3 regions of the Peribacillus sp. FSL K6-5616 genome follow, and region 1 is predicted to be linked to each of the others. Evidence: riboswitches for the same ligand, from Rfam matches in the RefSeq annotation. Region 1 holds a riboswitch; each other region holds the start of a gene.
What was found. A riboswitch is a leader RNA that binds a small molecule or an ion and turns the genes downstream of it on or off. The one in region 1 is predicted to bind thiamine pyrophosphate.

Region 1 (7,413 bases):
GCCAAACCGAAATTATGCAGCGACTCGCCACCTCTTGCATTCGTTACGATGTTGCCCGGGTCTGATCGGCCCTTTTCATAGAGTTCATTTTGCTCGGCTAAAGACCGGAATCCGGCCGTAATGATTACCGGGATGCCTTTGTCCTTAGCCAGTTGAATGAGCTCGTCTTTTTTTTCGGCGACAATCGGATTCAGCTCGTCAGTCAGTTCGATTTCGTCTAGATCAGGCGGAAGCATATACTTGAACAAGAGCCACAGCAGCAATCCGAAAAAGCCCAATACCAAACATGTCCTTACCCAAGTGTCTTTCACTTAAAAAATCCTTCCCTTTACGAAAATATCTGTCTAAAATGAAAAACTCAACCAAAGACGGATGAGTTTTTCTTCTATTATAATTTTGCTTTTAATTCTTCAATTTGCAATAAATGCCGTTTTTCATGCAGTCCCACGAACGGAATCCATTGCTTCAGGCTTAAATCTTTGAACAAAGGATGCGGAAAAGACTTTTGTTCGAGATCAATTTCCTTTGCATGGTCAACGACATGTACAAAAGCCTTTCGGGATTCGGACAACTTCTCCTTAACTTCACTCAAAGTTTGGTATGATTCCGACGGAGTGACAAATGGCGGGGCCTCGACCTTCACTTCACGATTTAACGTAAGTTCTATCGGTTTATCCACAGCAGGGATGCTTTCATCGCTCTTCAATTTATCGGAAATGCTCTTTGTTATGGCGCTCTCCATTAAATATAAATGATCCAAAACCTGGATGATGCTCCATCTTCCTGTTTCAGGTTGGGCGTTCAGCTGTTCATCCGATAGTCCGTTGACCGCATTTAAAAGTACTTCCCTGATTTTTTCATTTTCATTCATTTTAGCACCTCCTCTTATCAGCCTCGCTAATCTCCTTTAATTATTCCAAGTCCTATAGGAAAGTGTAAAATAATAATACTTTTTGACAAAACGAACCGATTAAAAGTTGTCTATTTTTCGAAAAGCTCTATGATAGTCATAAAGGCAAAAATCATCTAGGACAGTAAAATAGGAGTGATCGTTATGAGTGGAGGACATATTCCATTCAGCCACAAAGGGCGCAGTGCAATACATGCAATACCCTCAAAAGGAAGCATATGGTTGATGCTTAAACAAATGTTCAATCGGGTCCCATCGAAATGGAAGTTTTGCTCTTTGGTTTTATGTATCATGCTTTTCATTTCATTGCTTGAGTTCTCCATCCCCCAATTGACACAGTTTACGATTGATAAAATCATTCCCGAAAAAAGATATGACTCGTTGATCTGGATTGGTGCAGGAATTCTTTGTGCTGCAATCTTATTGGCTATACTGAACTACTTTAACAGCTATATCGTTTCCAAGGTCGGTCAAAAGGCCATCATGGATATACGTAATAGCATGTATGAACATATTCAAACACTGGATATGAAATTCTTTGATAAAAACCGGACTGGTGACTTAATGTCGCGGTTGACCAATGATGTCAATTTACTGCAGCAGCTCATCTCTTCGAGCATGCTTCAAGTGTTGACTGACACGGTGACCTTCATTGCCGTAGCGGTATATATGCTTTTCATTAACTAGAAGCTTACCATTGTCCTTCTTATTACATTCCCTTTCATGTTCTATATCACAAGGGCATTCGGGAAACGCATCAGGATGTCATTTAGGTCTGTGCAAAGTTCCGCAGGAGATGTCAGCAACCAGTTACAGGATTCGATTTCAGGAATGCGGCTCATTCAATCTTTTACAAATGAAGAATTCGAATCAAGGCGGTTTGCGGAGCGTAATCAGGAAAATATGACTGCAAACCTTAAGTCGGTTCGGCTGCGTTCCATGTTCGGGCCGATTATTGATTTATTGAACAATATCGGTCTTGTAGCAGTCATTGTGTTCGGTGCTTGGCAAGTGATGGAAGGTGAATTCACAATAGGATTAATCGTGGCCTTTCTAGCCTATTTGAGGTTGCTGCAGAGTCCCGTTCGCAATTTTAGCCGGGTAATCAGCATTGTCCAGCAATCAGCCGCCGCCTTTGAGCGGATAACTGAAATATTGGAAACCCAACCTGAAATAAGTGACAAGGGAAATGCCATTGAACTCCCTGCCATAAAAAAGAAAATTGAGTTTAAAAGTGTTGATTTTGCTTATGATGGGACTGTTCCTGTTCTCGGCAATCTAAACCTGACCATGAAAGCTGGTCAAGTAACCGCTTTGGTCGGCTCCTCCGGCGCAGGAAAATCGACTATCACGAGCCTACTGATCCGATTTTATGATCCGCAAAATGGAACGATTAAAATGGATGGACATAATATCAAAGATGTGTCACTGAAATCATTACGGGGACAAATGGGAATTGTTTCTCAGGATATCATTCTATTCAATGGTTCCATCCGTGATAACATCGTATATGGCAAACTTAATGCTACAGATGATGAAATCATCGAATCCGCCAAAGCGGCAAATGCGCATGACTTTATCAGTGCCTTTCCTGATGGTTATGATTCTCAGATCGGGGAGCGCGGAGTCAAGCTTTCAGGCGGACAAAAACAGCGCATTGCCATTGCCAGGGCACTTTTGAAAAATCCGCAAATCATCATTCTCGATGAAGCAACGGCGGCCTTGGATACAGAATCTGAACATTTGATCCAGCAAGCCTTGTCACGTTTAATGAAAAAACGGACTTCAATAGTCATTGCACATCGTTTATCGACCATTCATGACGCCGATCAAATCATCGTTCTGGAAAAAGGGCAGGTTCTTGAAAAAGGAACACATGACCAGTTAATGCAAAACAACGGCCGATACAAGCAGCTCCATGACTTACAGTTCCCTCAAGTAAGCGATATCAAATACCTAGCAACTTAGCAGGCAAACATGCACAGAAAGCCTTTCTGTGCATGTTCGGTTTCATTTGAAGTCATAACTTTCCAAAACCCGATTCGCAATGAGCTGATACCCTTTTTCATTCGGATGTAACTTATCACTGAAATACTTTGTTTTCTTTTCATCTTCAAAAAGATCATTTGTAGAAATGAATAACATCCGTTCACCTTTATCGGCTAATCCCTTTATTGACTCGTTATAATCGCGAATGTGCTTTTCAAGTTTTTGATTGTCTTTAATTGGGTTATATAGTCCTACTACCAGAATATCCGCTTTATCGTTTGCCTCTATCAGTGTTGATGTAATCTTTTTCAGATGGTTGATATATTCCCGTTTACCCTCATTGATTTTTCGGTCACTTATTTTCTCCAAGTTCCCGCCATTACTATTGATCAAGTCATTCGTTCCAATAAAAACAATGAAAGTATCGGCTTCATCAAGTTTCGTTTTAATGCGGTAATCATCTAGCTGTTTCATCACCCCATCCGTTTCCTGGCCTTTAATACCGTAATTCCAAAAACTCACTTTTTGCTCCGATTGCGGATTATTCAATTCATCCTCAAGGCCATCTATATATCCTTCCCCGTCCTTATCCCCTTTTCCATAGGTTAATGAATCTCCAAAAGCCATGACCCTTTGCACATCTTCCGACTCCGAGGCCTGAAATTCATATGCAGCAAAACATATAACCAGTACGATAATCAATATACCTGCCAATTTTTTCATTTGGTTCTCCTCTTGTCTTTTTACTAGAAGTATTTAATCTTTTTCATACCCAAAAAATCTGCAGTACTAACATAAAAAAGAATTGTCAGATAAAGAATAAAGAGTGTATGATAATATAAAACTTTCAATGGAAACGGGATTACCCTTCATTCTGGAGATTGAATAAATGATAGTTAGGAGTTTAAATCATGGAAGAACACATAGAGTTTAGAGAGGCAGAACTATCTGATCTACCCAGAATTGTTGAAATATATAATTCGACAATTGCTTCAAGAATGGTCACGGCAGATACGGAACCTGTATCCGTCCAATCGAGGGTTAAATGGTTTGAGGAACATCATTCAGAAAGTAGACCGCTATATATCATTACTATAGAAGGGAAAACCGCTGGATGGATGAGCTTTCAATCCTTTTATGGCCGACCGGCATATAAATCCACTGCCGAAATCAGTATTTATATTGATGATTATTTCCGGGGAAAAGGAATTGGACAAATTTCGATTCGAAAGGCAATTGAATTGAGTCCAAAATTAGGTGTTAAGACTTTATTGGGTTTCATTTTCGCCCATAATACACCAAGCCTTAAGCTTTTTTCCAAATTCGGGTTTGAAGAATGGGCACATTTACCTCAAGTTGCCGAGATGGATGGCATTGAGCGGGATTTGATCATTCTAGGTAAACGTGTCGATATTTAATATATATTTCTTTAGAGCTATTGCCTTGAGCAGTAGCTTTTTCAGATTAATAAAGGTCGAATTGCTAATTTAAAAATACCTATATGCTTCTTGAAGGGAAAAATATTCAGAATCTCTTTTACTTGCTAACGCATTCAATAGCGTATCCAATTCTTGACTGGCTTGTACAGTCAGCAGACTTGTTAAGCCGTAAATCGCTCCCAACTTTATCATTTCCTGTCTCTTCTCTTCTACTTTTTCTATAGTTACCTTACGGCTAGGCATCATAGTCACCTCCCATTTATTCAATATTTTTACACTTTCATCATAATGAAACCACTAGTTAAAATCAACTATTTTTCAAAATTAAATGTGTTATTTTATAGGCCAAATGTAACAAAACACCTATTTTGTTATTTAATTATGTATAATTTGTGTCGTTTTCTAATAAACGCAAAAAAAGCATCCACTAGTGTAGACTGCGAATGCTTACATCATATCCCTTATCCAAAAATCCAAATATTGTATTCCGTTTACTATGTCATCCATTCAGAAGGTGACTCGTTATTAGGTCTATTTATAACAATCTTATATTCATCTTCAAGTACTTTTAATGGGGCATCATAAAGGTGCCTTTCATCAGAGGTTTTGTATACTCCATTGGCCAATAGCTCTTCAATGAGTTTTGCCTTCCTCTGTTCAATCCTCTTAAATAATTCTGCCATGTAAATGGCTCCTTTCCCAGTCGTCCTAGTGCCTGCTTCTAGTTAGCTAAACTTTATCAACTTGTTTGATTTCACCAAATTATATATACCTTTTCTAGTATGTCACTAAACGTTATTTCCCAAAAATAAAAGCCCCTTCTAATTTAAGAAGAGGCTGACAGTGTCCGTACGGCTCTTCTTATCTTCCAAGCATATGCTTGTTGGATTTAGCACAGTTCCCTAAACGGGTCCGCTGCCGAGGTTTCTTAGGGCCAAGTCCCTCCACCTCTCTGGATAAGAATTCGATATATAATGATGTAGAAATGATTCTATCCTAATAATCTTCAAAAGTCAATTACCTGGTTCTCCCTTTTTTCCTGGACATAAAGTGATTCCTCTTTCAAATACGGGTTGCATTTTCTTGTCTTTCTGATATGATGTCAGTAATTACATACAATTCACACCACTAGGGGAGTCTTTTTTAAGACTGAGATGGAATTAGTTCCGGACCCTTTGAACCTGAACCGGCTCATACCGGCGGAGGGAAGTGGATGATATCGTCCATTTTACAGACTATATCCATCTACCCCGTTCCGTATTCAGGAACGGGGTTTTTTATTCAACAAAGGGAGCCATTCTATAGGAGGATGAACAATGGAGAATACAAAATTAGAAACATTCAGTGATAGACTGCATGCACGGGCAAAAGAGATTTGGAAAAGGAACCATTCACATCCCTTTGTCCAGGCAATTGGAAACGGTACACTTCCTGAAAAGAAATTTGCCTATTACCTGAAGCAGGACTATGTCTATCTCATGGATTATTCCAAGCTCTTTGCTTTAGGTGTCATCAAAGCCCATAACATCGAAACCATGGCAAAATTTGCGAGCATTTTAAATGAAACCCTTCAAGTGGAAATGGATATTCATCGGCATTATGCTTCCGAATTCGGGATCAGCTCCAAGGAATTGGAAAATACAGAACCTACTCCAACCACTCTAGCCTATACAGGTTACATGCTAAATGCAGCTCAGCATGGGACTTTGGCAGACTTGGTCGCCTGTCTCCTGCCCTGCGCTTGGGATTATTATGAAATCGGTTTGCTATTAAAAGAACAAAATGGAGCAGCACTGGAAAACAATCGCTACGCAGATTGGATAAGGTCCTATTCATCTCCTGAATTCGGGGAAGCACACAAGTGGCTGATCACTTTGTTGGAAGAATTGACGGAAGGCATGCCTGAAAAGGAACTTCTTAGATTAGAAAAGCACTTTTTGGTTACTTCCCGATATGAATATTTATTCTGGGACATGGTTCAAAATGAGCAGGATTGGCCTCTGTAGGTGGTTGACATGAGGATGAATCCTATCAAGAAACTGACATTGACTGCCATGATCATTGCTTTAACGACGCTGACCAGTTCATTTATTTTCATCCCTGCAGGATTTGCAAAAATCTTTCCTATTCAACATCTGGCAAATGTCCTGACGGCGGTTCTATTGGGGCCTGCATATGCTGTGACACAAGCTTTTTTAGTTTCCATCATTAGAAACATGTCTGGTACCGGTTCAATTTTCGCCTTTCCCGGCAGCATGATTGGTGCACTTTTGGCCGCCATCCTTTATCGAAAAACACAAAGCTTAAAATTCGCCTGTTTAGGGGAAGTGATCGGGACCGGCATTCTCGGTTCCCTGGCCTGTTATCCGCTTGCAACCCTCCTATTGGGAGAAAAAGCTGCTCTTTTTGGTTTTTTACCGGCTTTTATGTTCAGTTCATTCGCAGGGGCGATTTTAGCTTTCATATTACTTAAAATACTGCTAAAAAATAATTATATGAAGGGGTTTTTTTATGAAAACAGCATTAACGATCGCAGGCTCTGATTCAGGGGGCGGTGCTGGAATACAAGCGGATTTAAAAACATTTTCTGCACATGGTGTATTTGGAATGTCTGCCATCACAGCCGTAACCGCCCAAAACACAATGGAAGTCCGTTCTGTACAGCCCATTGAAACAGCTATCATATCGGATCAAATTGCAGCTATCTTTGAAGATATTCCTGTCGATGCAGTAAAAATAGGCATGCTTGGATCAAAAGAAATCGTGGAAACGGTCGCTTCATCCCTTAAAACCTTCATGCCTGCCATCGTTATCCTTGACCCTGTCATGATTTCCAAAAGCGGCCACCATTTGCTCGACGAAAAGGCCGTCTCTGCCTTAAAAATGGAATTGCTTCCGCTTGCAACTCTTGTAACACCCAATGTACCAGAAGCGGAAGTACTTACTGGCTTCGCGATTCGGACGAAACAAGATTTCTACAGGGCATGCATTTCGATACAAGAAATGGGTCCCAAAGCCGTTTTACTTAAAGGCGGCCATGCAGCAGGAAATCCAAATGATCTTTTTTATGATGGT
Region 2 (7,413 bases), 860 kb from region 1:
TCATAAGAACCAATCTTTAACATATCATCCGCCTCCTACAAAATGTACAATCTCTACCTTGTCTCCATTTGACAAAAGTGTTTCACTTAGACTTTCTTTTGCTAATATTTCATCATTCAATTCAACGATCACTACTTTTTGATGTAGATTAAAGTGTTGTAAAAGCCCTGTAACTGTTGATTCTTCAGCAGGAATCCGTATTTTTTCCCCGTTAATAATCAATTCCAATTCATCCACCTCCATCAAGAAAAAAGGGGCTGTATCGAACGGTCCAATCGAAAAGGGGACCATTCGGGATTTGCCTTCCTTTCCAAAATATCCGCTATAAGTACACCTGTAATTGGAGAAAGCAAGATGCCATTCCTATAGTGCCCCGTTGCAATGAAAAGTCCTTTGCATGCCGGATGTTCACCAAAGTACGGCAAGCCGTCCCCAGTTTGGGGGCGTATACCTGCCCATGTCTTTTCCAATTCGGTTCCTTTAATCGCCGGAAGCAATTGCGTTGCTCTTTCAATTAACGTAGAAATCCCGTTAAGACTTACCTTTTGATCGAAAGTGTACGCTTTAACCGTTGCCCCGACAATGATTCTTCCGCCAACTTTGGGCACAAGATAGCAGCCATGTGAGAAGATTGTCTTTTCAAGCAATGGACGATCGGTCAGGACGGAAAAGCACTCTCCCTTTACTGGATAACTGTCGAGCCTGATCCCTGATTTTTCTAGGAGGAAAGCACTCCAAGCGCCACCTGCCACGATGACATTTTCACTTGAAAATCCACCTATGTCCGTGACAACTCCCGTTACACATCCGTTTTCCGTAACCAAATCGGAGACATGAACAAATTCCTTTATATCCACACCAAGTGCAGCTGCAGATTCAGTAAAAGCGAGCGACAGCCTCGTGGCTGAAACTTGTCCATCATTCGGAATGAACATGGCTCCTTTAATCTCATCCGATAAAAGCGGTTCCGTTTTCCTTATTTCAGCGGTCGATAGCCATTCAGCCTCAAGCCCCGCACCTTGCTGGACTCTGATCATGTTCTTCAACTCGGCTACTTGATCACTCGATAACGCCACCTTAAACATGCCCTTGTTCACTAATTCGATGTCTATTCCACTTATATCTTTTAATTCTTCCGCCAGTGCTGGAAACATCCCCCTGCTTCGGCTTGCCAATGTAAAAAGGGGATTATCAGCATCTAACTCGGCTTGTGCCCCTAACATCCCGGCTGCAGCACTGGATGCTTTACTGGCAAGTCTGTCTTTTTCCAATAAAAGGACCTTTTTACCTCGCTTGGCTAATTGAAATGCAATGGACCCACCTATTACTCCTCCCCCTACAATGATTGCATCATATATGGAATTCATCTTATGTCTCCTTTCCCAAAGACTTCGCATATTCTTTAACAGCTTCAATCGGATTTTCAGCTTCAAGCACACCTGACATGACCGCAATTCCGCGTGCCCCCGCATCCAGCACGACTTGGCAATTAAAAGGTGTTATTCCTCCTATCGCAATTATCGGAAGATTGACATTTCTTGTGATTGCATGAAGCTCCTCAACTCCCTTGGGAGGAAGGCCCATTTTTGAATCCGTTTCAAAAACATGTCCATAAATCGCGTAATTGGCCCCTTTGCTGAATGCAGCTTTCGCTTCTTCCATGGAATGGATCGAACAGCCAACATTCATCCCTGGAAAAGCTCCTTTTACGACTTCTGCATCTAAACTATGAAAAGCCAATTGCACACCAAATACTTTGTGTACCCAGGCTACATCCACCCGGTCATTAATGATGATCTTAGAAAGCGGAATCTTATTATCATGTAATAGCCTCACTGCTTGATAGAGTTCCGTTGCACTCCTATGCTTTTCCCTTAGATAAAAGAAATCGACATGTTCCTGAATGTTTGAAGCGATTTCCACAAACTTTTCAATTGGCTGTTTCCCAGTGGAAATAATATGCAATTCATGTGCATTCATACTAAGAACCCCCAACTAGTAAAGTTACAATCTCATAAAATCAAATGGATACTAACGGGAATTGAATCGATAGATAAAAGCCGGCCAACAGCAGGATGATAAAATACAGAATGAAACCATGGTCCTTTATTGAAAACCCGAATTCATAATAGTATGTTCGATCCCGACTGTCTGTAAATCGCTTTGCCTCCATCGCAACCGCGATTCGGTGTGCACGTCTGATGCTTCCGGATAACAACGGGATGGAGTAGGCTTTCATTTTAAAATATACCGATTTTATTCCTTTTCCCCTTTCGAAACCGCGTACCTTCATCGCGTTCCGTATCGTTTGGAACTCCTCCATCATGATGGGAATCAGCCTTAATGCCGCCATGAAACTATAGGCATATTTCGGTTTAAGCCTAACTTGCTGCATTAACGAATAAAACAAGTTCACTGGTCTCGTCGTTAAGGAAAAAGTTAAACCAAGGACCGCAAAAAACAAAGCTCGAAAGCCTACGAGTAATCCCCTCATGAAACTTTCTTCCGTAATCGATATGAGTCCCCACTCAAACCAAAGCTTTTCACCTTGCCCGAATAATATCATGGCAGAAGAGGTGGATATAAAAATGAAACAAAAGGGAATCGACAAAAGCAGGATGCGTTTTATCGAATGCCCGGTAAAAAACAAAAATAAAAGTAATACGCCAATGGTGATATTCATCATATAATTCAGGTCGTGAATGAATAACGCCACGATGCATAACACAATCAGCACACCAAGTTTAAGGCTTGGATTAATTCCATAGAGCCATGTTTCTGCGTTTGAAACATTCATCTACATGACACTCCTTTTAACTTTGGTCTCAACAAATCCGGCTTGCGCGATGTTTTCATCACTTATTACGTTTCCGTCCTTAACCGTCCAGATCCTGGTTGCAAAGTTTTTTGAAATATGATCGTCATGAGTTACCATGATCACTGTTATTCCACGTCTTCGATATTCCTCAAACCATTCCAGTAATGCAAAGGTATTTTTCGAATCTTGACCAAAGGTCGGCTCATCCAGGAGAATGATTTTTTTGTCTATTACGATTGAGGCTGCTACGCTTAATCGACGCTTTTGCCCCATTGATAATTGAAATGGATGTTTATCCCGATGTGCCTCAAGACGGAAAACTTTAAGCAATGAGCGGACTCTCTCATCTATTTCTTGTTGCGGCCTTCTATCAATACGCAATGAATAAGCAATCTCTTCATATACAGTATTTGCAACGAACTGAAACTCAGGATTTTGAAAGACAAACGTCATATGATCCGTTGGTTTTTTCACCACTTTAATGGGGTTCCCCACTAATTCATACGTACCTTTCGTTTTTATGAATTGCATCAATGCATGCAAAAGTGTACTCTTGCCCGCGCCATTTTCTCCCCTGATCACAATCCATTCTCCTGAATGGACCTTCAGCTCTTCAACGTGTATTTTTTCCTCTTTATTCCGAAAACCGCTAAATCCTTGCACATCCAGAAGGGGTAAACCATCTGTAAAATGGTATTCCCTAGTGGGTGCATTACTCTGTATATATTCATCCCAAACACCAGGGAACCAAATTCCATGTTCTCTCATTTCATTTTTATATAGGGAAAGAATTGTGTCTCTTGGACCATCAGCTATGATTTGACCGTCATCGTTTAAAAGCACGATTCGTTCGATGAATTCTAAAACATGGTCAATTTTATGTTCGACGATAATAACCGTTTTGTCTTTTCCGACTTCCTTCAACAAGTCCCAGATTTCTTTCGTTCCTTCTGGATCAAGCATGGCGGTCGGTTCATCTAAAAATATAACTTCTGGTTCAAGGGCCAATACTGAAGCGATTGCCAGACGCTGTTTCATCCCGCCTGATAATGTGTCAATACTTGTATGGTCCAGGTTCAATCCTACTTTACGGAAATGATTTTGAATCTTCTCTTTCATTTCTTCTTTAGGGACGGAAAGATTCTCTAGGACAAAGGCAATTTCCTCATCGGCAAATGGCATGCAAAACTGGCTATCAGGGTCTTGAAAAACATACCCCCATGAAGAAGGGCATTTCAATTTCTCCGCTTTCATCGGGACTTCGATGGAATTCGGAATCAATCCGCTTAACACTTGCAACAGAGTGGACTTACCACATCCAGATGGTCCCAACAATAACACTTTTTCTCCCTGATCAAATGATAGTGATAGGTCCTTGAATATCAAAGATTCATCACCGGGAAATTTCATTCTTAACTTTTCAACAGAAACGATTGGTTCCATGGCCCTCAACCTCTTCTTTTAATCAAGTTCTGCATAATCTTTATTGGAAACCGGACGCACAAGATTAGTTACCCCTGTTGCTTCCAGGACTTTAACTAGATAATAAGCGGTCACACCTGCAAAGAATATGGAACCCACAAACCTCGCTATCATGAATAACGATAGATTCCAAGTAGAAAGCGCACCTATTTCCCCGTATGCAAAATCCATGATAACTGATGCCAGGCAGGAAGCCATCGCAGCTAAAACGGCCACCGGCATATTGAATTTTTTATATTTGAACCCCATGAACACCAGTTCCGCGAACAAACCTTGGACCACCCCATATAACAGTACAGTCAGCCCCCATGGGGAACCTAGAAAGAATTCCCCTGAAGCTGCAGCTATCTCCGCCAAAAGTGCCACACCCGGCTTCCGTAAAATGAAAAAGGCGACAGGGCCAGCTATAAACCACATTCCATAAATAAGTTGATCCAGATGTAATCCTAATGGTTTAACGGAATAATAAATCGAACCCCAAAGGATATAAACGATTCCAAATGCTACCGCAATCACGATCGTGACTAATATATCCGTTAATTTCAATCCTTTTTTCATTGTTTCATTCTCCTTTTATACTTCTAATGTTTCCTTATGAACGGGCCATGTCTCTAAACGATAAGCCATTTCCCAAAATGAGTATTCATATTGGCTGCTGAGAATAAAATGCTCTTTCATTCTCGCCTTATCTTCTTCAGTTACTTTTTCAGCAATCTCATCCAGCCTCGCAATTTGTTCTTCCACCAAAGTGCGGAACCACTCTCCTCCGTAAGCCGCTATCCATTCTTGATAAATCGGCTCTTCGGGCATGCACCCTTGCAGCTTTTCACCTATCTCATAATACAGCCAGTAACACGGCAAGATAGCTGCAATAACATCTCCTAAATGTCCCGAATAAGCCGCACGATACATATGGGAAGTATAAGCATAGGCAGTCGGGGCAGGCTTGAAATCTTCCCGTTCTTCTTTTGTGATGCCTAATCTCTCGGAAAAATTCTCATGAAGCTTCAACTCCGCTTCATATGTTCCTTGTGCATGGCCGGCAAGCCTGCTTGTTGTATGTAAATCTGTAGCTTTGACTGCCCCTAAGGCTTGAACTCTAGCAAAATGAGATAAATAATAGGCATCTTGCATGACATAAAAACGGAAACACTCCAATGGCAATGTGCCATCTCCTATTCCTGCTACAAACGGATGATTAAAACTAGCTTCCCAAATGTGATCAACTTCCTTACGGATTTCCTCTGAAAACTTCATGTCCATTACCTCCAAATTGTATTTTTTCATTGAACGAAACAGAAAAAAACACTTATCACCCCTTTTTTTGCAAACAAAAAACCACTTTCTTAAACGTAAAGAAAGTGGTTGTACAAGAAATAATACAGAAATGTATAGTTCCAGACCCCACTTCCCTACGCTGGTATAAACCAGATCAGGTTCTAAGGGTCTTAAAGTCATACTTCAATCTCAGCTTTTGTGGGTAAAAAATCAACTTTTACCTATAAAGCACCCCTAGTGGTACAAATTGTATATTAAAATTCATTTGCCTTTATATTAACACGATAAATCCAATTGTCAAACGTATTAGAAAAGTTTTCTTGATTTAGGGTTACTAAACTTTCAATCTTCCATACCCACTTAACCACGATCTATTAAACCATTGTTAATCCACCATTTACGGAAAGAGTTTGCCCCGTAATATACCCTGCCTCTTCCGAAACGAAATAGGCAACAGCACTGGCAATGTCCTCTGGTTGTGCTAGCCGTCGGAATGGAATCGCTTTTTCCAAGGCGCCTGCTATACCTTCGTTATATGAGCCTATTTCTTGAAATAGGGGCGTATCAGCAGGACCTGGCGCAATACAATTGATGTTGAGTTTATGACGTGCCATTTCTCTTGCTATCGTTTTTGTAAAGGCAATAACCCCTCCCTTAGCAGCCGAATAAACTGCTTCTCCACTTGATCCGACTCTTGCTGCATCGGATGCAATATTTACTACCTTACCGTATCCATTTTCAATCATGAGAGGTAAAATTTCCTTGCTAGTATGGATCTGCCCAAGTAAATTAATATCGATAATCCTTTTCCATGTGCTGGGATCACTTTTTAAAAAAGGTTCCACCTTATCCCAGCCTGCATTATTAACCAATATATCTATTCTATGATAATAGTTCACTGATTCTTCGACGGCTTTTTTTACACTTTCTAATTTCGTTACATCACAATGGACCGCTCTGGCTTCAAAACCCGACTTTTCGATTAAAGAAACCGTTTCCTCTGCATTTTTAAGATTAATATCAGCCACGATGACGTTAATATTGCGAGAAGCCAATTTTTTTGAAATTTCTCTGCCAATTCCGCTTCCAGCACCTGTGATAAATGCCATTCTTTTTGTCATCATATTCCCCTCCACTTTCACTATTTAGTCAATATGGATTTATTTAAGCTGCCTATATATTGTCGGTTATCCTTTCATTAATCATTTCCCGGAGCCGGAATTTCTGAATTTTCCCGCTTGCCGTACGAGGAAAGTCATCCATTATTTCAATAAATTCAGGCCAATATTGTTTTGCCAATCCCTTTCCCAGGAGAAATTCCTGCATTGAATCCATCGTGATCGGGCTCTTTCCCGTTTTCATACTGATACATGCACATGCTTTTTCCTGAAGACGGGAATCTGGAACCGCAATAACCTGAGCACTAGAAATATCCGGGTGTTCATACAATACATTTTCTACATAAGCGACTGGAATATTTTCACCGCCACGTATGATTATGTCTTTGTTTCTTCCAGAAATCCGGATATACCCGTCTTCATCAATGAATGCTCGATCACCGGTAATGAACCATCCGTCACTATACTCAGCTAACGTATCATTGATTCGTTTAAAATAGCCGACAAAAAGAGCCGGACCCCTTACTAATAAAGAGCCTTCTATATTCGGGGCACAGATTTCCCCTTCAAAATCCACTATCTTTAACTCCATACCCGGAAACGGGATTCCGTCGGTATTCGTCAGTTTTTCTTCTGTATCTTCAAGTCTCGTCAAGGTTACCAAGCCATCTTCCGTTTGTCCCCACCCTGACAATATCTTGAACGGTACTTTTTTCA
Region 3 (7,413 bases), 2.6 Mb from region 1:
TGGCTCGGGATCAGCGAAACGGATGTCGTTTGGGCAACGGCAGGCCCAGGGTGGCAAAAGTGGATTTGGAGTCCTTTCCTGGCGGTTCTGGGAACAGGAGCGACAGGCCTTGCCTATCATGGAAAGTTCGAGGCGAAAAAATATCTTCAGCTGCTACAGGACTACAAAGTGAATGCATTATGCTGCACGCCAACCGAATATCGATTGATTGCAAAGGTGGATAACCTTGATGATTATGATTTATCCCATCTTCACAGTGCTGTATCGGCGGGAGAGCCTTTAAATCAAAAAGTGTTCGAGGTCTTTAAGAACCATTTCCAGATTGAAGTGCGTGATGGGTATGGACAGACCGAAAATACCTTGTTGGTTGGTGTAACGAAAGGCATGGAAATTAAATTGGGCTCAATGGGCAAACCGACTCCGGGCAACCATGTGGAAATCATCGATGATTCCGGTAAACCTTGTTCGCCTGGCGTAGTGGGGGATATTGCCGTACATGTCGATACACCTGCCCTATTTAAGGAATATTTTAAAGATCCCGAGCGGACATCGCAGCAGTTCCGCGGGGACTATTATATCACCGGCGATCAAGCGAAAAAGGATGAGGATGGTTATTTCTGGTTTGAGGGTCGTTCTGATGATATCATCATCAGTTCGGGATATACGATCGGACCGTTTGAAGTGGAAGATGCACTCGTTAAGCATCCATATGTTAAAGAGTGTGCCGTTATAGCAAGTCCTGATGAAATAAGGGGAAATGTGGTCAAGGCGTATGTCGTCTTGATGGATGATATCGATCCGAACAGCCAGGACTTGATCAAGACGCTTCAATCGCACGTGAAAGAATTGACTGCTCCATATAAATATCCAAGGAAAATCGAATTTTTAGAAGAGCTGCCCAAAACGACATCAGGTAAAATCAAACGGGTGGATTTACGGAAAAGGGAAGAAGCACTTCTTAACAATTGATCGAAATGCATGACCGTCAGCCTCCAAGGCTGGCTTTTTTTTATTGACAGGGGCTTGGGTAAAAGCATAAATATGGGAATTCATGATATGAGATGGTACACTTACTGCATATCTGCACAGTAACAATCATTTAATAAGGAGTGTAAAGCCGGAATGGGAACGTTATGGTTCAATGGGTCGATTTATACGATGGTTAAAGAAAATGAACAAGTGGAGGCAGTCTTCACTGAAAAGGGGGTAATTGTTGATACCGGCAGCCTGGACCATTTGAAAAATGAACATGCCGGCAATATTTCCAGGGAAATCGACTTAAAAGGACAAACGATGCTGCCGGGATTAGTGGATAGTCACCTTCATTTGGTCGGACATGGTGAAAGGCTGCTTCGTCTAGACCTCTCTTTGATGGATAGCAGGGAGTCGATCATGGAATCCTTGAAGGAAAAGTGCTCAAAGACCCCGGCCGGAAAGTGGATCGTTGCCGAAGGGTGGAATGAAAATGAATGGCCGAGACCTGAATTGATATTACGGGATGAGCTTGACGCGATATCGGCAGATCATCCCATCGTATTGAAAAGGATCTGCCGTCATGCCTTGGTGGTCAATTCGCGCGCCCTTTTGGAAGCGGATATTAAAGAAGATATAAAAGAACCTTCAGGCGGGGTGATCTGCCGTTATCCTGACGGACGTTTAAATGGATTATTTAAAGAAAGCCAGGCGCAGAACCTCATTTTAGACAGCCTTCCCGGCATTGATCAAGAGTATATCGAAAACGCGCTCACAGAGGCCATAGAAGACGCATATAAGCTAGGTTTGACTGGGGGGCATACCGAGGACCTCCATTACTACAATGGTTTCATGCCGACATATCAGGCGTTTAAATCGGTAATCGAGGACCGGGAAATGGCCTTTCGCGCCAACTTGCTCGTCCATCACGAAGCGTTTGAAGAAATGCTGGCAGCAGGCGGCGGCTATCAGAAAGGTACGCGATATATCAAATTCGACAGCATGAAGATCTTTACCGACGGCTCCTTAGGCGGACGCACAGCCCTGTTGAGCGAACCTTATGTAGATCAAAAGAATACGAATGGAGTCGCGATATTCACTGAAAACGAGCTTCAGGAATGGGTGGAAAAAGCAAGGGCTGCCGGAATGCCGATTGCTGTCCATGCGATTGGCGATCTCGCTTTTGAATACGTCTTGAATGCAATTGAAGCCCTCCCCCCGAAAAAGGGACAGAGGGACCGGCTCATCCATGCGCAGATTGTTCGGCCGGAGCTTTTGGAGCGGGCGGCGAAGCTGCCGGTAATCTTTGATATCCAACCGGGGTTCGTTCCGTCCGATTTTCCGTGGGTGGAAGAAAAGGTGCCAGCCGATCTATTGGAATCCTCCTATGCCTGGAGAACCTATTTGAATTTGGGCATCATTTGTGCGGGAGGATCGGATGCACCCATTGAACCATTAAATCCGATTTTGGGCATTCATGCAGCTGTCACAAGGATGAAAATCAACAGTGAGGACCGTACCGTATATGGTTTGTCTGAAAGGCTTTCCGTTTTCGAGGCTTTCGCATTGTATACCAAAGGGAGTGCTGCAGCAATCGGCCAGGAAAAACGCCGCGGTGTGATCAATAAAGGGTACGATGCCGATTTTACCGTGTTTAATCTGGATGTCTTTGCTGTTGCACCGGATGATCTCCTGAAAGCTAAGGCGGTCATGACGGTCATCGATGACAAAATCATGTATGATAAAAATTAACAGTTGCAAAAAAAGAAATGGAAATACAAAATTGTTAGATGGAATTAGATAAAGGAATGTAAATGGAAAGAAGGCTTGTTATGAAAGTGGATCAACAAAAAGAAGGGGCGATTTATGCAGCCCTTTCTTACATGATGTGGGGAGTTGTGCCGGTTTACTGGAAGTTCCTTCAGGGAGTCGGTGCAATAGAAATTTTAGCTCAGAGGGTATTATGGTCTTTCGTGTTCATGCTGGTTTTATTGATGTTCATGAAAAAATGGCAGGCGTTTCTTGATTATGTCAAAAACATAATGGGAAATCCGAAACTCTTTACGGCATTGCTAACGGCGTCACTGCTTGTTACAGCTAATTGGGGAGTGTTCATATGGGCCGTTAACTCAGGACGGATCCTCGACACGAGCCTTGGATATTATATCAATCCGCTCGTCAGTGTACTATTGGGAGTGATAGTCTTAAAAGAAAAATTGAGCGGGGCCCAAATCATTTCATTCCTGCTTGCAGGAATCGGAGTCTTGATCCTTGGCATTCATTTCGGCACGATCCCGTGGATCTCTCTTGTTTTGGCCATGACCTTTGGATTATACGGTCTGGCAAAAAAAATGATCAAGGCCGAATCGGCAATCGGGCTGACGCTTGAAACGATGATGGTAACGCCTCTGGCCCTAGGTTACCTGATTTACTTGATGAACAGGTCGGAAATGCAATTCTTTACAGACGGAAGCACAAGCTTGCTGTTGGTGGGCGGCGGGATTGCCACGGCATTGCCTCTTTTATATTTTGCAAAAGGGGCGGAGAAGATCCCGTTATCGATGCTTGGCATTTTTCAGTATATCGCTCCGACCTTATCTTTATTGATCGGGGTATTCGTCTATCATGAAAGTTTCACCAAAGCACATCTTTTAGCCTTTTTGTTCATATGGTCAGCTTTGGCTGTTTATACACTATCCATAACGAAATGGGGGCAGGCAAGTGCCCGCAGGTTCAAAGGCAAAGGGAATATTGGTGCGTGAAAAGAAAAAAATGCTTGGGGAGATTTCTGCCCAAGCATTTTTTTTTATGTCGTTACTCAATAAAACGGTTTTATGGCATAGGCGAAATGCCAGGGTCATGAAAGGTATATCTTCGAACCTATTTCAGAAACAATACAATTGGAAAGGCAGGCAGGATTGTTATCGGGATTGGCACGGGGGGAATTCAGTTGGAATTGTCTATAGAAGGAACTATCCAGGAAAATGATATGTGTTGTCAGGAATGCTGATATGGTGGCGTACGGCTTTCTATTGCTATTTAATTCATCGATGATTCCCTGTGCAGTGGTAATCCCGATCCCGTGGCCATAAAAGAGGTTATTCCCTAATAATAGGGCATTTTCACCTTGCCATTCAGGGGTTGCCAAGTCGTGATCAGGGTTTTTGAAGTAAACGCAATCACCTGGTAAATAGTCCCTTCCCTGGTGAACGTTGAGAGCCATATTCCTTGGAGGGCGCCAGTCATATAAAAATAGGTCTGAAAAAAGATAGTCGAAATTCCTGGGGCCGATTAAATCCAAAATCGCCTTTAAAAAAGTGACGACTATTGCTGTCCCGCATTCGAAGGCATAAAGCCCCCCATTCATGAAAATGTCAACGAGCGCATCATGAGGGAGAATCCCTGGCTGAAGGGTGAAGGTGCCATCCTTTGAAAGGTGCCAATAACGCTGATTGGATTGAGACTCCTCAAGTGTGGAAAATTCCGGCCCGCTTTTATCCAACGCAATAGCTGCCTCTATGACCCGGTTCCTCAGCTGTATCTCGAAATTAAAATCCCCAAAGTTCCGGTATTCAAAAACGTTAGAATCTTCCGCCAAGCATTGAAGAGTTTCAAGCGATCTGGCAGAGGCTGCACCTGGTTGGATTTGACTGACATCTAACCATTTGTGATTAATCTTTATCATGACATATCCACCTTTTGCTTATGAAATTAAGGGTTTAATAAAACCAGTAAACAAAAATGTCTACACGTAATGCTCATTATATGAATGCTTGCAAAGAAATGACTATTTGGAACGTGTCCGCCACCGTTGCAGCCAGGAATGATTGGAACGGAAAGAGGCAGAACTATTTTGCTTTCAATGATTTTCGTTCCAAAAGATGTTTTGCAAGATATCCTGAAGTGCAAGGAATACCTTTCAAATTAGAGAGTAGAAGCAAATTAGTATTCCTTTTTCCCTATGAATTGATATAATGAGAGAGAAAAGTTCATATGTGCGAGAAATGTAGGGGGGCCAGTACTGCTGGCTGAGATTGCATCCATTAGATGCTGACTCTTTGAACCTGATCTGGGTGATGCCAGCGGAGGGAACATATTATGACTGATTTTCTGTTTTGTATGTTAACGTCCGAATTCATCTTCGGGCGTTTTTTGTTTTTTTATCCAGTATTTGAATAGCCCCCTAATATGGTTCCGGCATATGGATCTTATAGAATGAGAATGTGTAGGAGGATAATGACTTGAATAAATTCTTACCACTGTTAACTTCGTTCTTCCTTTTAGCTGGATGCGGAGCAGGCGGAACCAATGAAAAAGAAGAAGCATCTAAAAATGAAGAATTAAAAAAGGTATTGGTCGTGCTCGATTGGACACCGAATACAAACCATACAGGATTGTATGTAGCCAAGGAAAAAGGTTATTTTAAAGAACAAGGTCTTGATGTGGAAATTATCATGCCAGGTGAAGCTGGTGCTGATAAGCTTGTCGCTTCAGGGAAATCTGAATTTGGCGTGAGTTACCAGGAGGGCATAACACAGGCCCGCGTGCAGGGCGTACCGATTGTTTCGGTAGCTGCCGTCATCCAGCATAATACCTCGGGATTCGCTTCCCCAGAGGAAAAGGACATTACGACTCCCAAGGATTTTGAAGGGAAGACTTATGGCGGCTGGGGATCTCCGGTTGAAAAGGCCATTATTGATTCACTCATGAAAAAGGAAAATGCGGATGTAAATGAAGTGGACATAGTCAATACAGGGGACATGGATTTTTTCACTTCGGTTAAAAGGGATATAGATTTTGCCTGGATTTATTATGGTTGGACAGGCATTGAGGCCGAGCTGCGGAATGAAAAGCTTAATATGGTGTACTTAACCGAATACTCTGATAAGCTTGATTACTATACGCCTGTTTTGACTACAAATGAAAAGATGATAAAAGAAGATTTCGAGACTGTTAAAGCATTCGTTCATGCAGCTTCGAAAGGGTACCAGTTTGCGATTAAGAATCCTGATGATGCAGCGGATATGTTAATCGAGTCTGCACCGGATCTTGATCCAAAACTGGTGAAGAGAAGCCAGGAGTGGCTTGCAGACAAGTATCAGGATGATGCTCCGCGATGGGGTGAACAAAAGCTTGAAATTTGGAAGAATTACAGTGAGTGGATGACTGAAAATAAGCTTCTTGAAGGTGATTTCGATCCTGAAAAGGCATTTACCAATGAATTTTTACCAAACTAGGAGGAGATACAATGGCCAATTCATTAATTAGTATACAAATTATTCCTAAAGGGGAAAATGTCATCCCTATGGTCGATGAAGCAATCAAGATCATTGAAGAATCAGGTGTCAAGTATGAGGTTCACCCGCTAGAAACGACAATGGAGGGGGAACTTTCCGAGCTTTTTGCCGTGATAGAAAAAATGAATGTAAGAATGATTGAAATAGGATCGCCGAATGTCATTTCACAAGTGAAAATATTATATCAGCCAAGCGGGATTACGATGGATACGTTAACGGAGAAATATCGGGCATGATCGGAAGGGGAATTTGGAAGAAGGGGGCTCCCTTCTTTCTTTTATTATTGTTGCTGATAGTATGGGAGTCAGTGACAGTCTTATTGAAAGTTGAAGAATGGCTGCTTCCCGCTCCATCGGCCATTTTCATTGAAGGAATTGAGTCGTCCCGCAATCTTTACGGACACCTTATATCCACAACCGAGCTTGCGTTGTCGGGATTTTTTATTGGAAGTTGCATCGGCTTATTGATCGCGGCAATCCTACACCTATTTCCAGGTGTGAAGGACGCGGTTTATCCTCTGCTCATACTATCACAAAATATACCCATCATTGTTTTGGCGCCGCTTTTGGTGATCTGGTTTGGCTTTGGCATGCTGCCTAAGTTAATCGTGATTTCACTTGTATGTTTTTTTCCGGTTGCGGTTGCATCATTGGACGGTTTTCGCCAGACACCATACGAGCTTAAGCATTATTTCAAGATGATGGGAGCGGGAAAAAACCAGTTATTTTGGAAGCTGGAACTTCCTCACTCGATCCCGTTCATTTTCTCCGGCCTGAAAATTTCAGCTACCTATAGTGTAATGGGTGCAGTTATTTCGGAATGGCTTGGGGCAAAATCGGGGATTGGTGTTTATATGACTCTCGCTTCTTCAGCGTTCAGGACAGATCGGGTGTTTGTAGCCATTTTCATCATTATGGGAATGAGCCTGATCTTTTTTGGAATCATCACTTTCCTGGAGAAATACTTGGTTTCTTGGAAGAGAAAGGAGGGCGAAAAGGATGAAGCTGGAAATTAAAGACGTCTCCTATTCTTTCGATGGCAAGCAGAATATTTTGGAGAATATGAATTTCCATGTGAATGATGGGGAATTTGTCACGATCCTTGGGCCATCGGGAAGCGGTAAAAGTACATTGTTCCACTTGAT

Region 2: another riboswitch for thiamine pyrophosphate. It lies ahead of tenA (thiaminase II); the one in region 1 lies ahead of tenA (thiaminase II).
Region 3: another riboswitch for thiamine pyrophosphate. It lies ahead of MHB45_RS16825 (ABC transporter substrate-binding protein); the one in region 1 lies ahead of tenA (thiaminase II).

The regions. Positions count from the first base shown of each region.
Region 1 is NZ_JBBOYT010000001.1:937,737-945,149, reverse strand. Features, by position in the region: gene MHB45_RS04545 (M15 family metallopeptidase) at 1-236, opposite strand, end outside; gene MHB45_RS04540 (DinB family protein) at 389-871, opposite strand; partial or broken gene MHB45_RS04535 (ABC transporter ATP-binding protein) at 1,055-1,984, shown strand; gene MHB45_RS04530 (ABC transporter ATP-binding protein) at 1,973-2,878, shown strand; gene MHB45_RS04525 (DUF459 domain-containing protein) at 2,921-3,622, opposite strand; gene MHB45_RS04520 (GNAT family N-acetyltransferase) at 3,811-4,317, shown strand; gene MHB45_RS04515 (aspartyl-phosphate phosphatase Spo0E family protein) at 4,387-4,581, opposite strand; gene MHB45_RS04510 (Fur-regulated basic protein FbpA) at 4,833-5,021, opposite strand; SAM riboswitch class I at 5,197-5,301, opposite strand; TPP riboswitch at 5,459-5,563, shown strand; gene tenA (thiaminase II) at 5,655-6,344, shown strand; gene thiW (energy coupling factor transporter S component ThiW) at 6,360-6,881, shown strand; gene thiD (bifunctional hydroxymethylpyrimidine kinase/phosphomethylpyrimidine kinase) at 6,850-7,413, shown strand, end outside.
Region 2 is NZ_JBBOYT010000001.1:1,794,459-1,801,871, reverse strand. Features, by position in the region: gene MHB45_RS08595 (thiazole synthase) at 1-23, opposite strand, end outside; gene thiS (sulfur carrier protein ThiS) at 25-228, opposite strand; gene thiO (glycine oxidase ThiO) at 243-1,367, opposite strand; gene tenI (thiazole tautomerase TenI) at 1,369-1,980, opposite strand; gene MHB45_RS08575 (energy-coupling factor transporter transmembrane component T family protein) at 2,021-2,797, opposite strand; gene MHB45_RS08570 (ABC transporter ATP-binding protein) at 2,798-4,261, opposite strand; gene MHB45_RS08565 (ECF transporter S component) at 4,280-4,858, opposite strand; gene tenA (thiaminase II) at 4,874-5,557, opposite strand; TPP riboswitch at 5,693-5,824, opposite strand; gene MHB45_RS08555 (SDR family NAD(P)-dependent oxidoreductase) at 5,953-6,699, opposite strand; gene MHB45_RS08550 (AMP-binding protein) at 6,752-7,413, opposite strand, start outside.
Region 3 is NZ_JBBOYT010000001.1:3,506,188-3,513,600, reverse strand. Features, by position in the region: gene mbcS (acyl-CoA synthetase MbcS) at 1-969, shown strand, start outside; gene MHB45_RS16840 (amidohydrolase) at 1,123-2,724, shown strand; gene rarD (EamA family transporter RarD) at 2,805-3,734, shown strand; gene MHB45_RS16830 (protein-glutamine gamma-glutamyltransferase) at 3,830-4,657, opposite strand; TPP riboswitch at 4,971-5,080, shown strand; gene MHB45_RS16825 (ABC transporter substrate-binding protein) at 5,214-6,209, shown strand; gene MHB45_RS16820 (thiamine-binding protein) at 6,221-6,505, shown strand; gene MHB45_RS16815 (ABC transporter permease) at 6,502-7,284, shown strand; gene MHB45_RS16810 (ABC transporter ATP-binding protein) at 7,268-7,413, shown strand, end outside.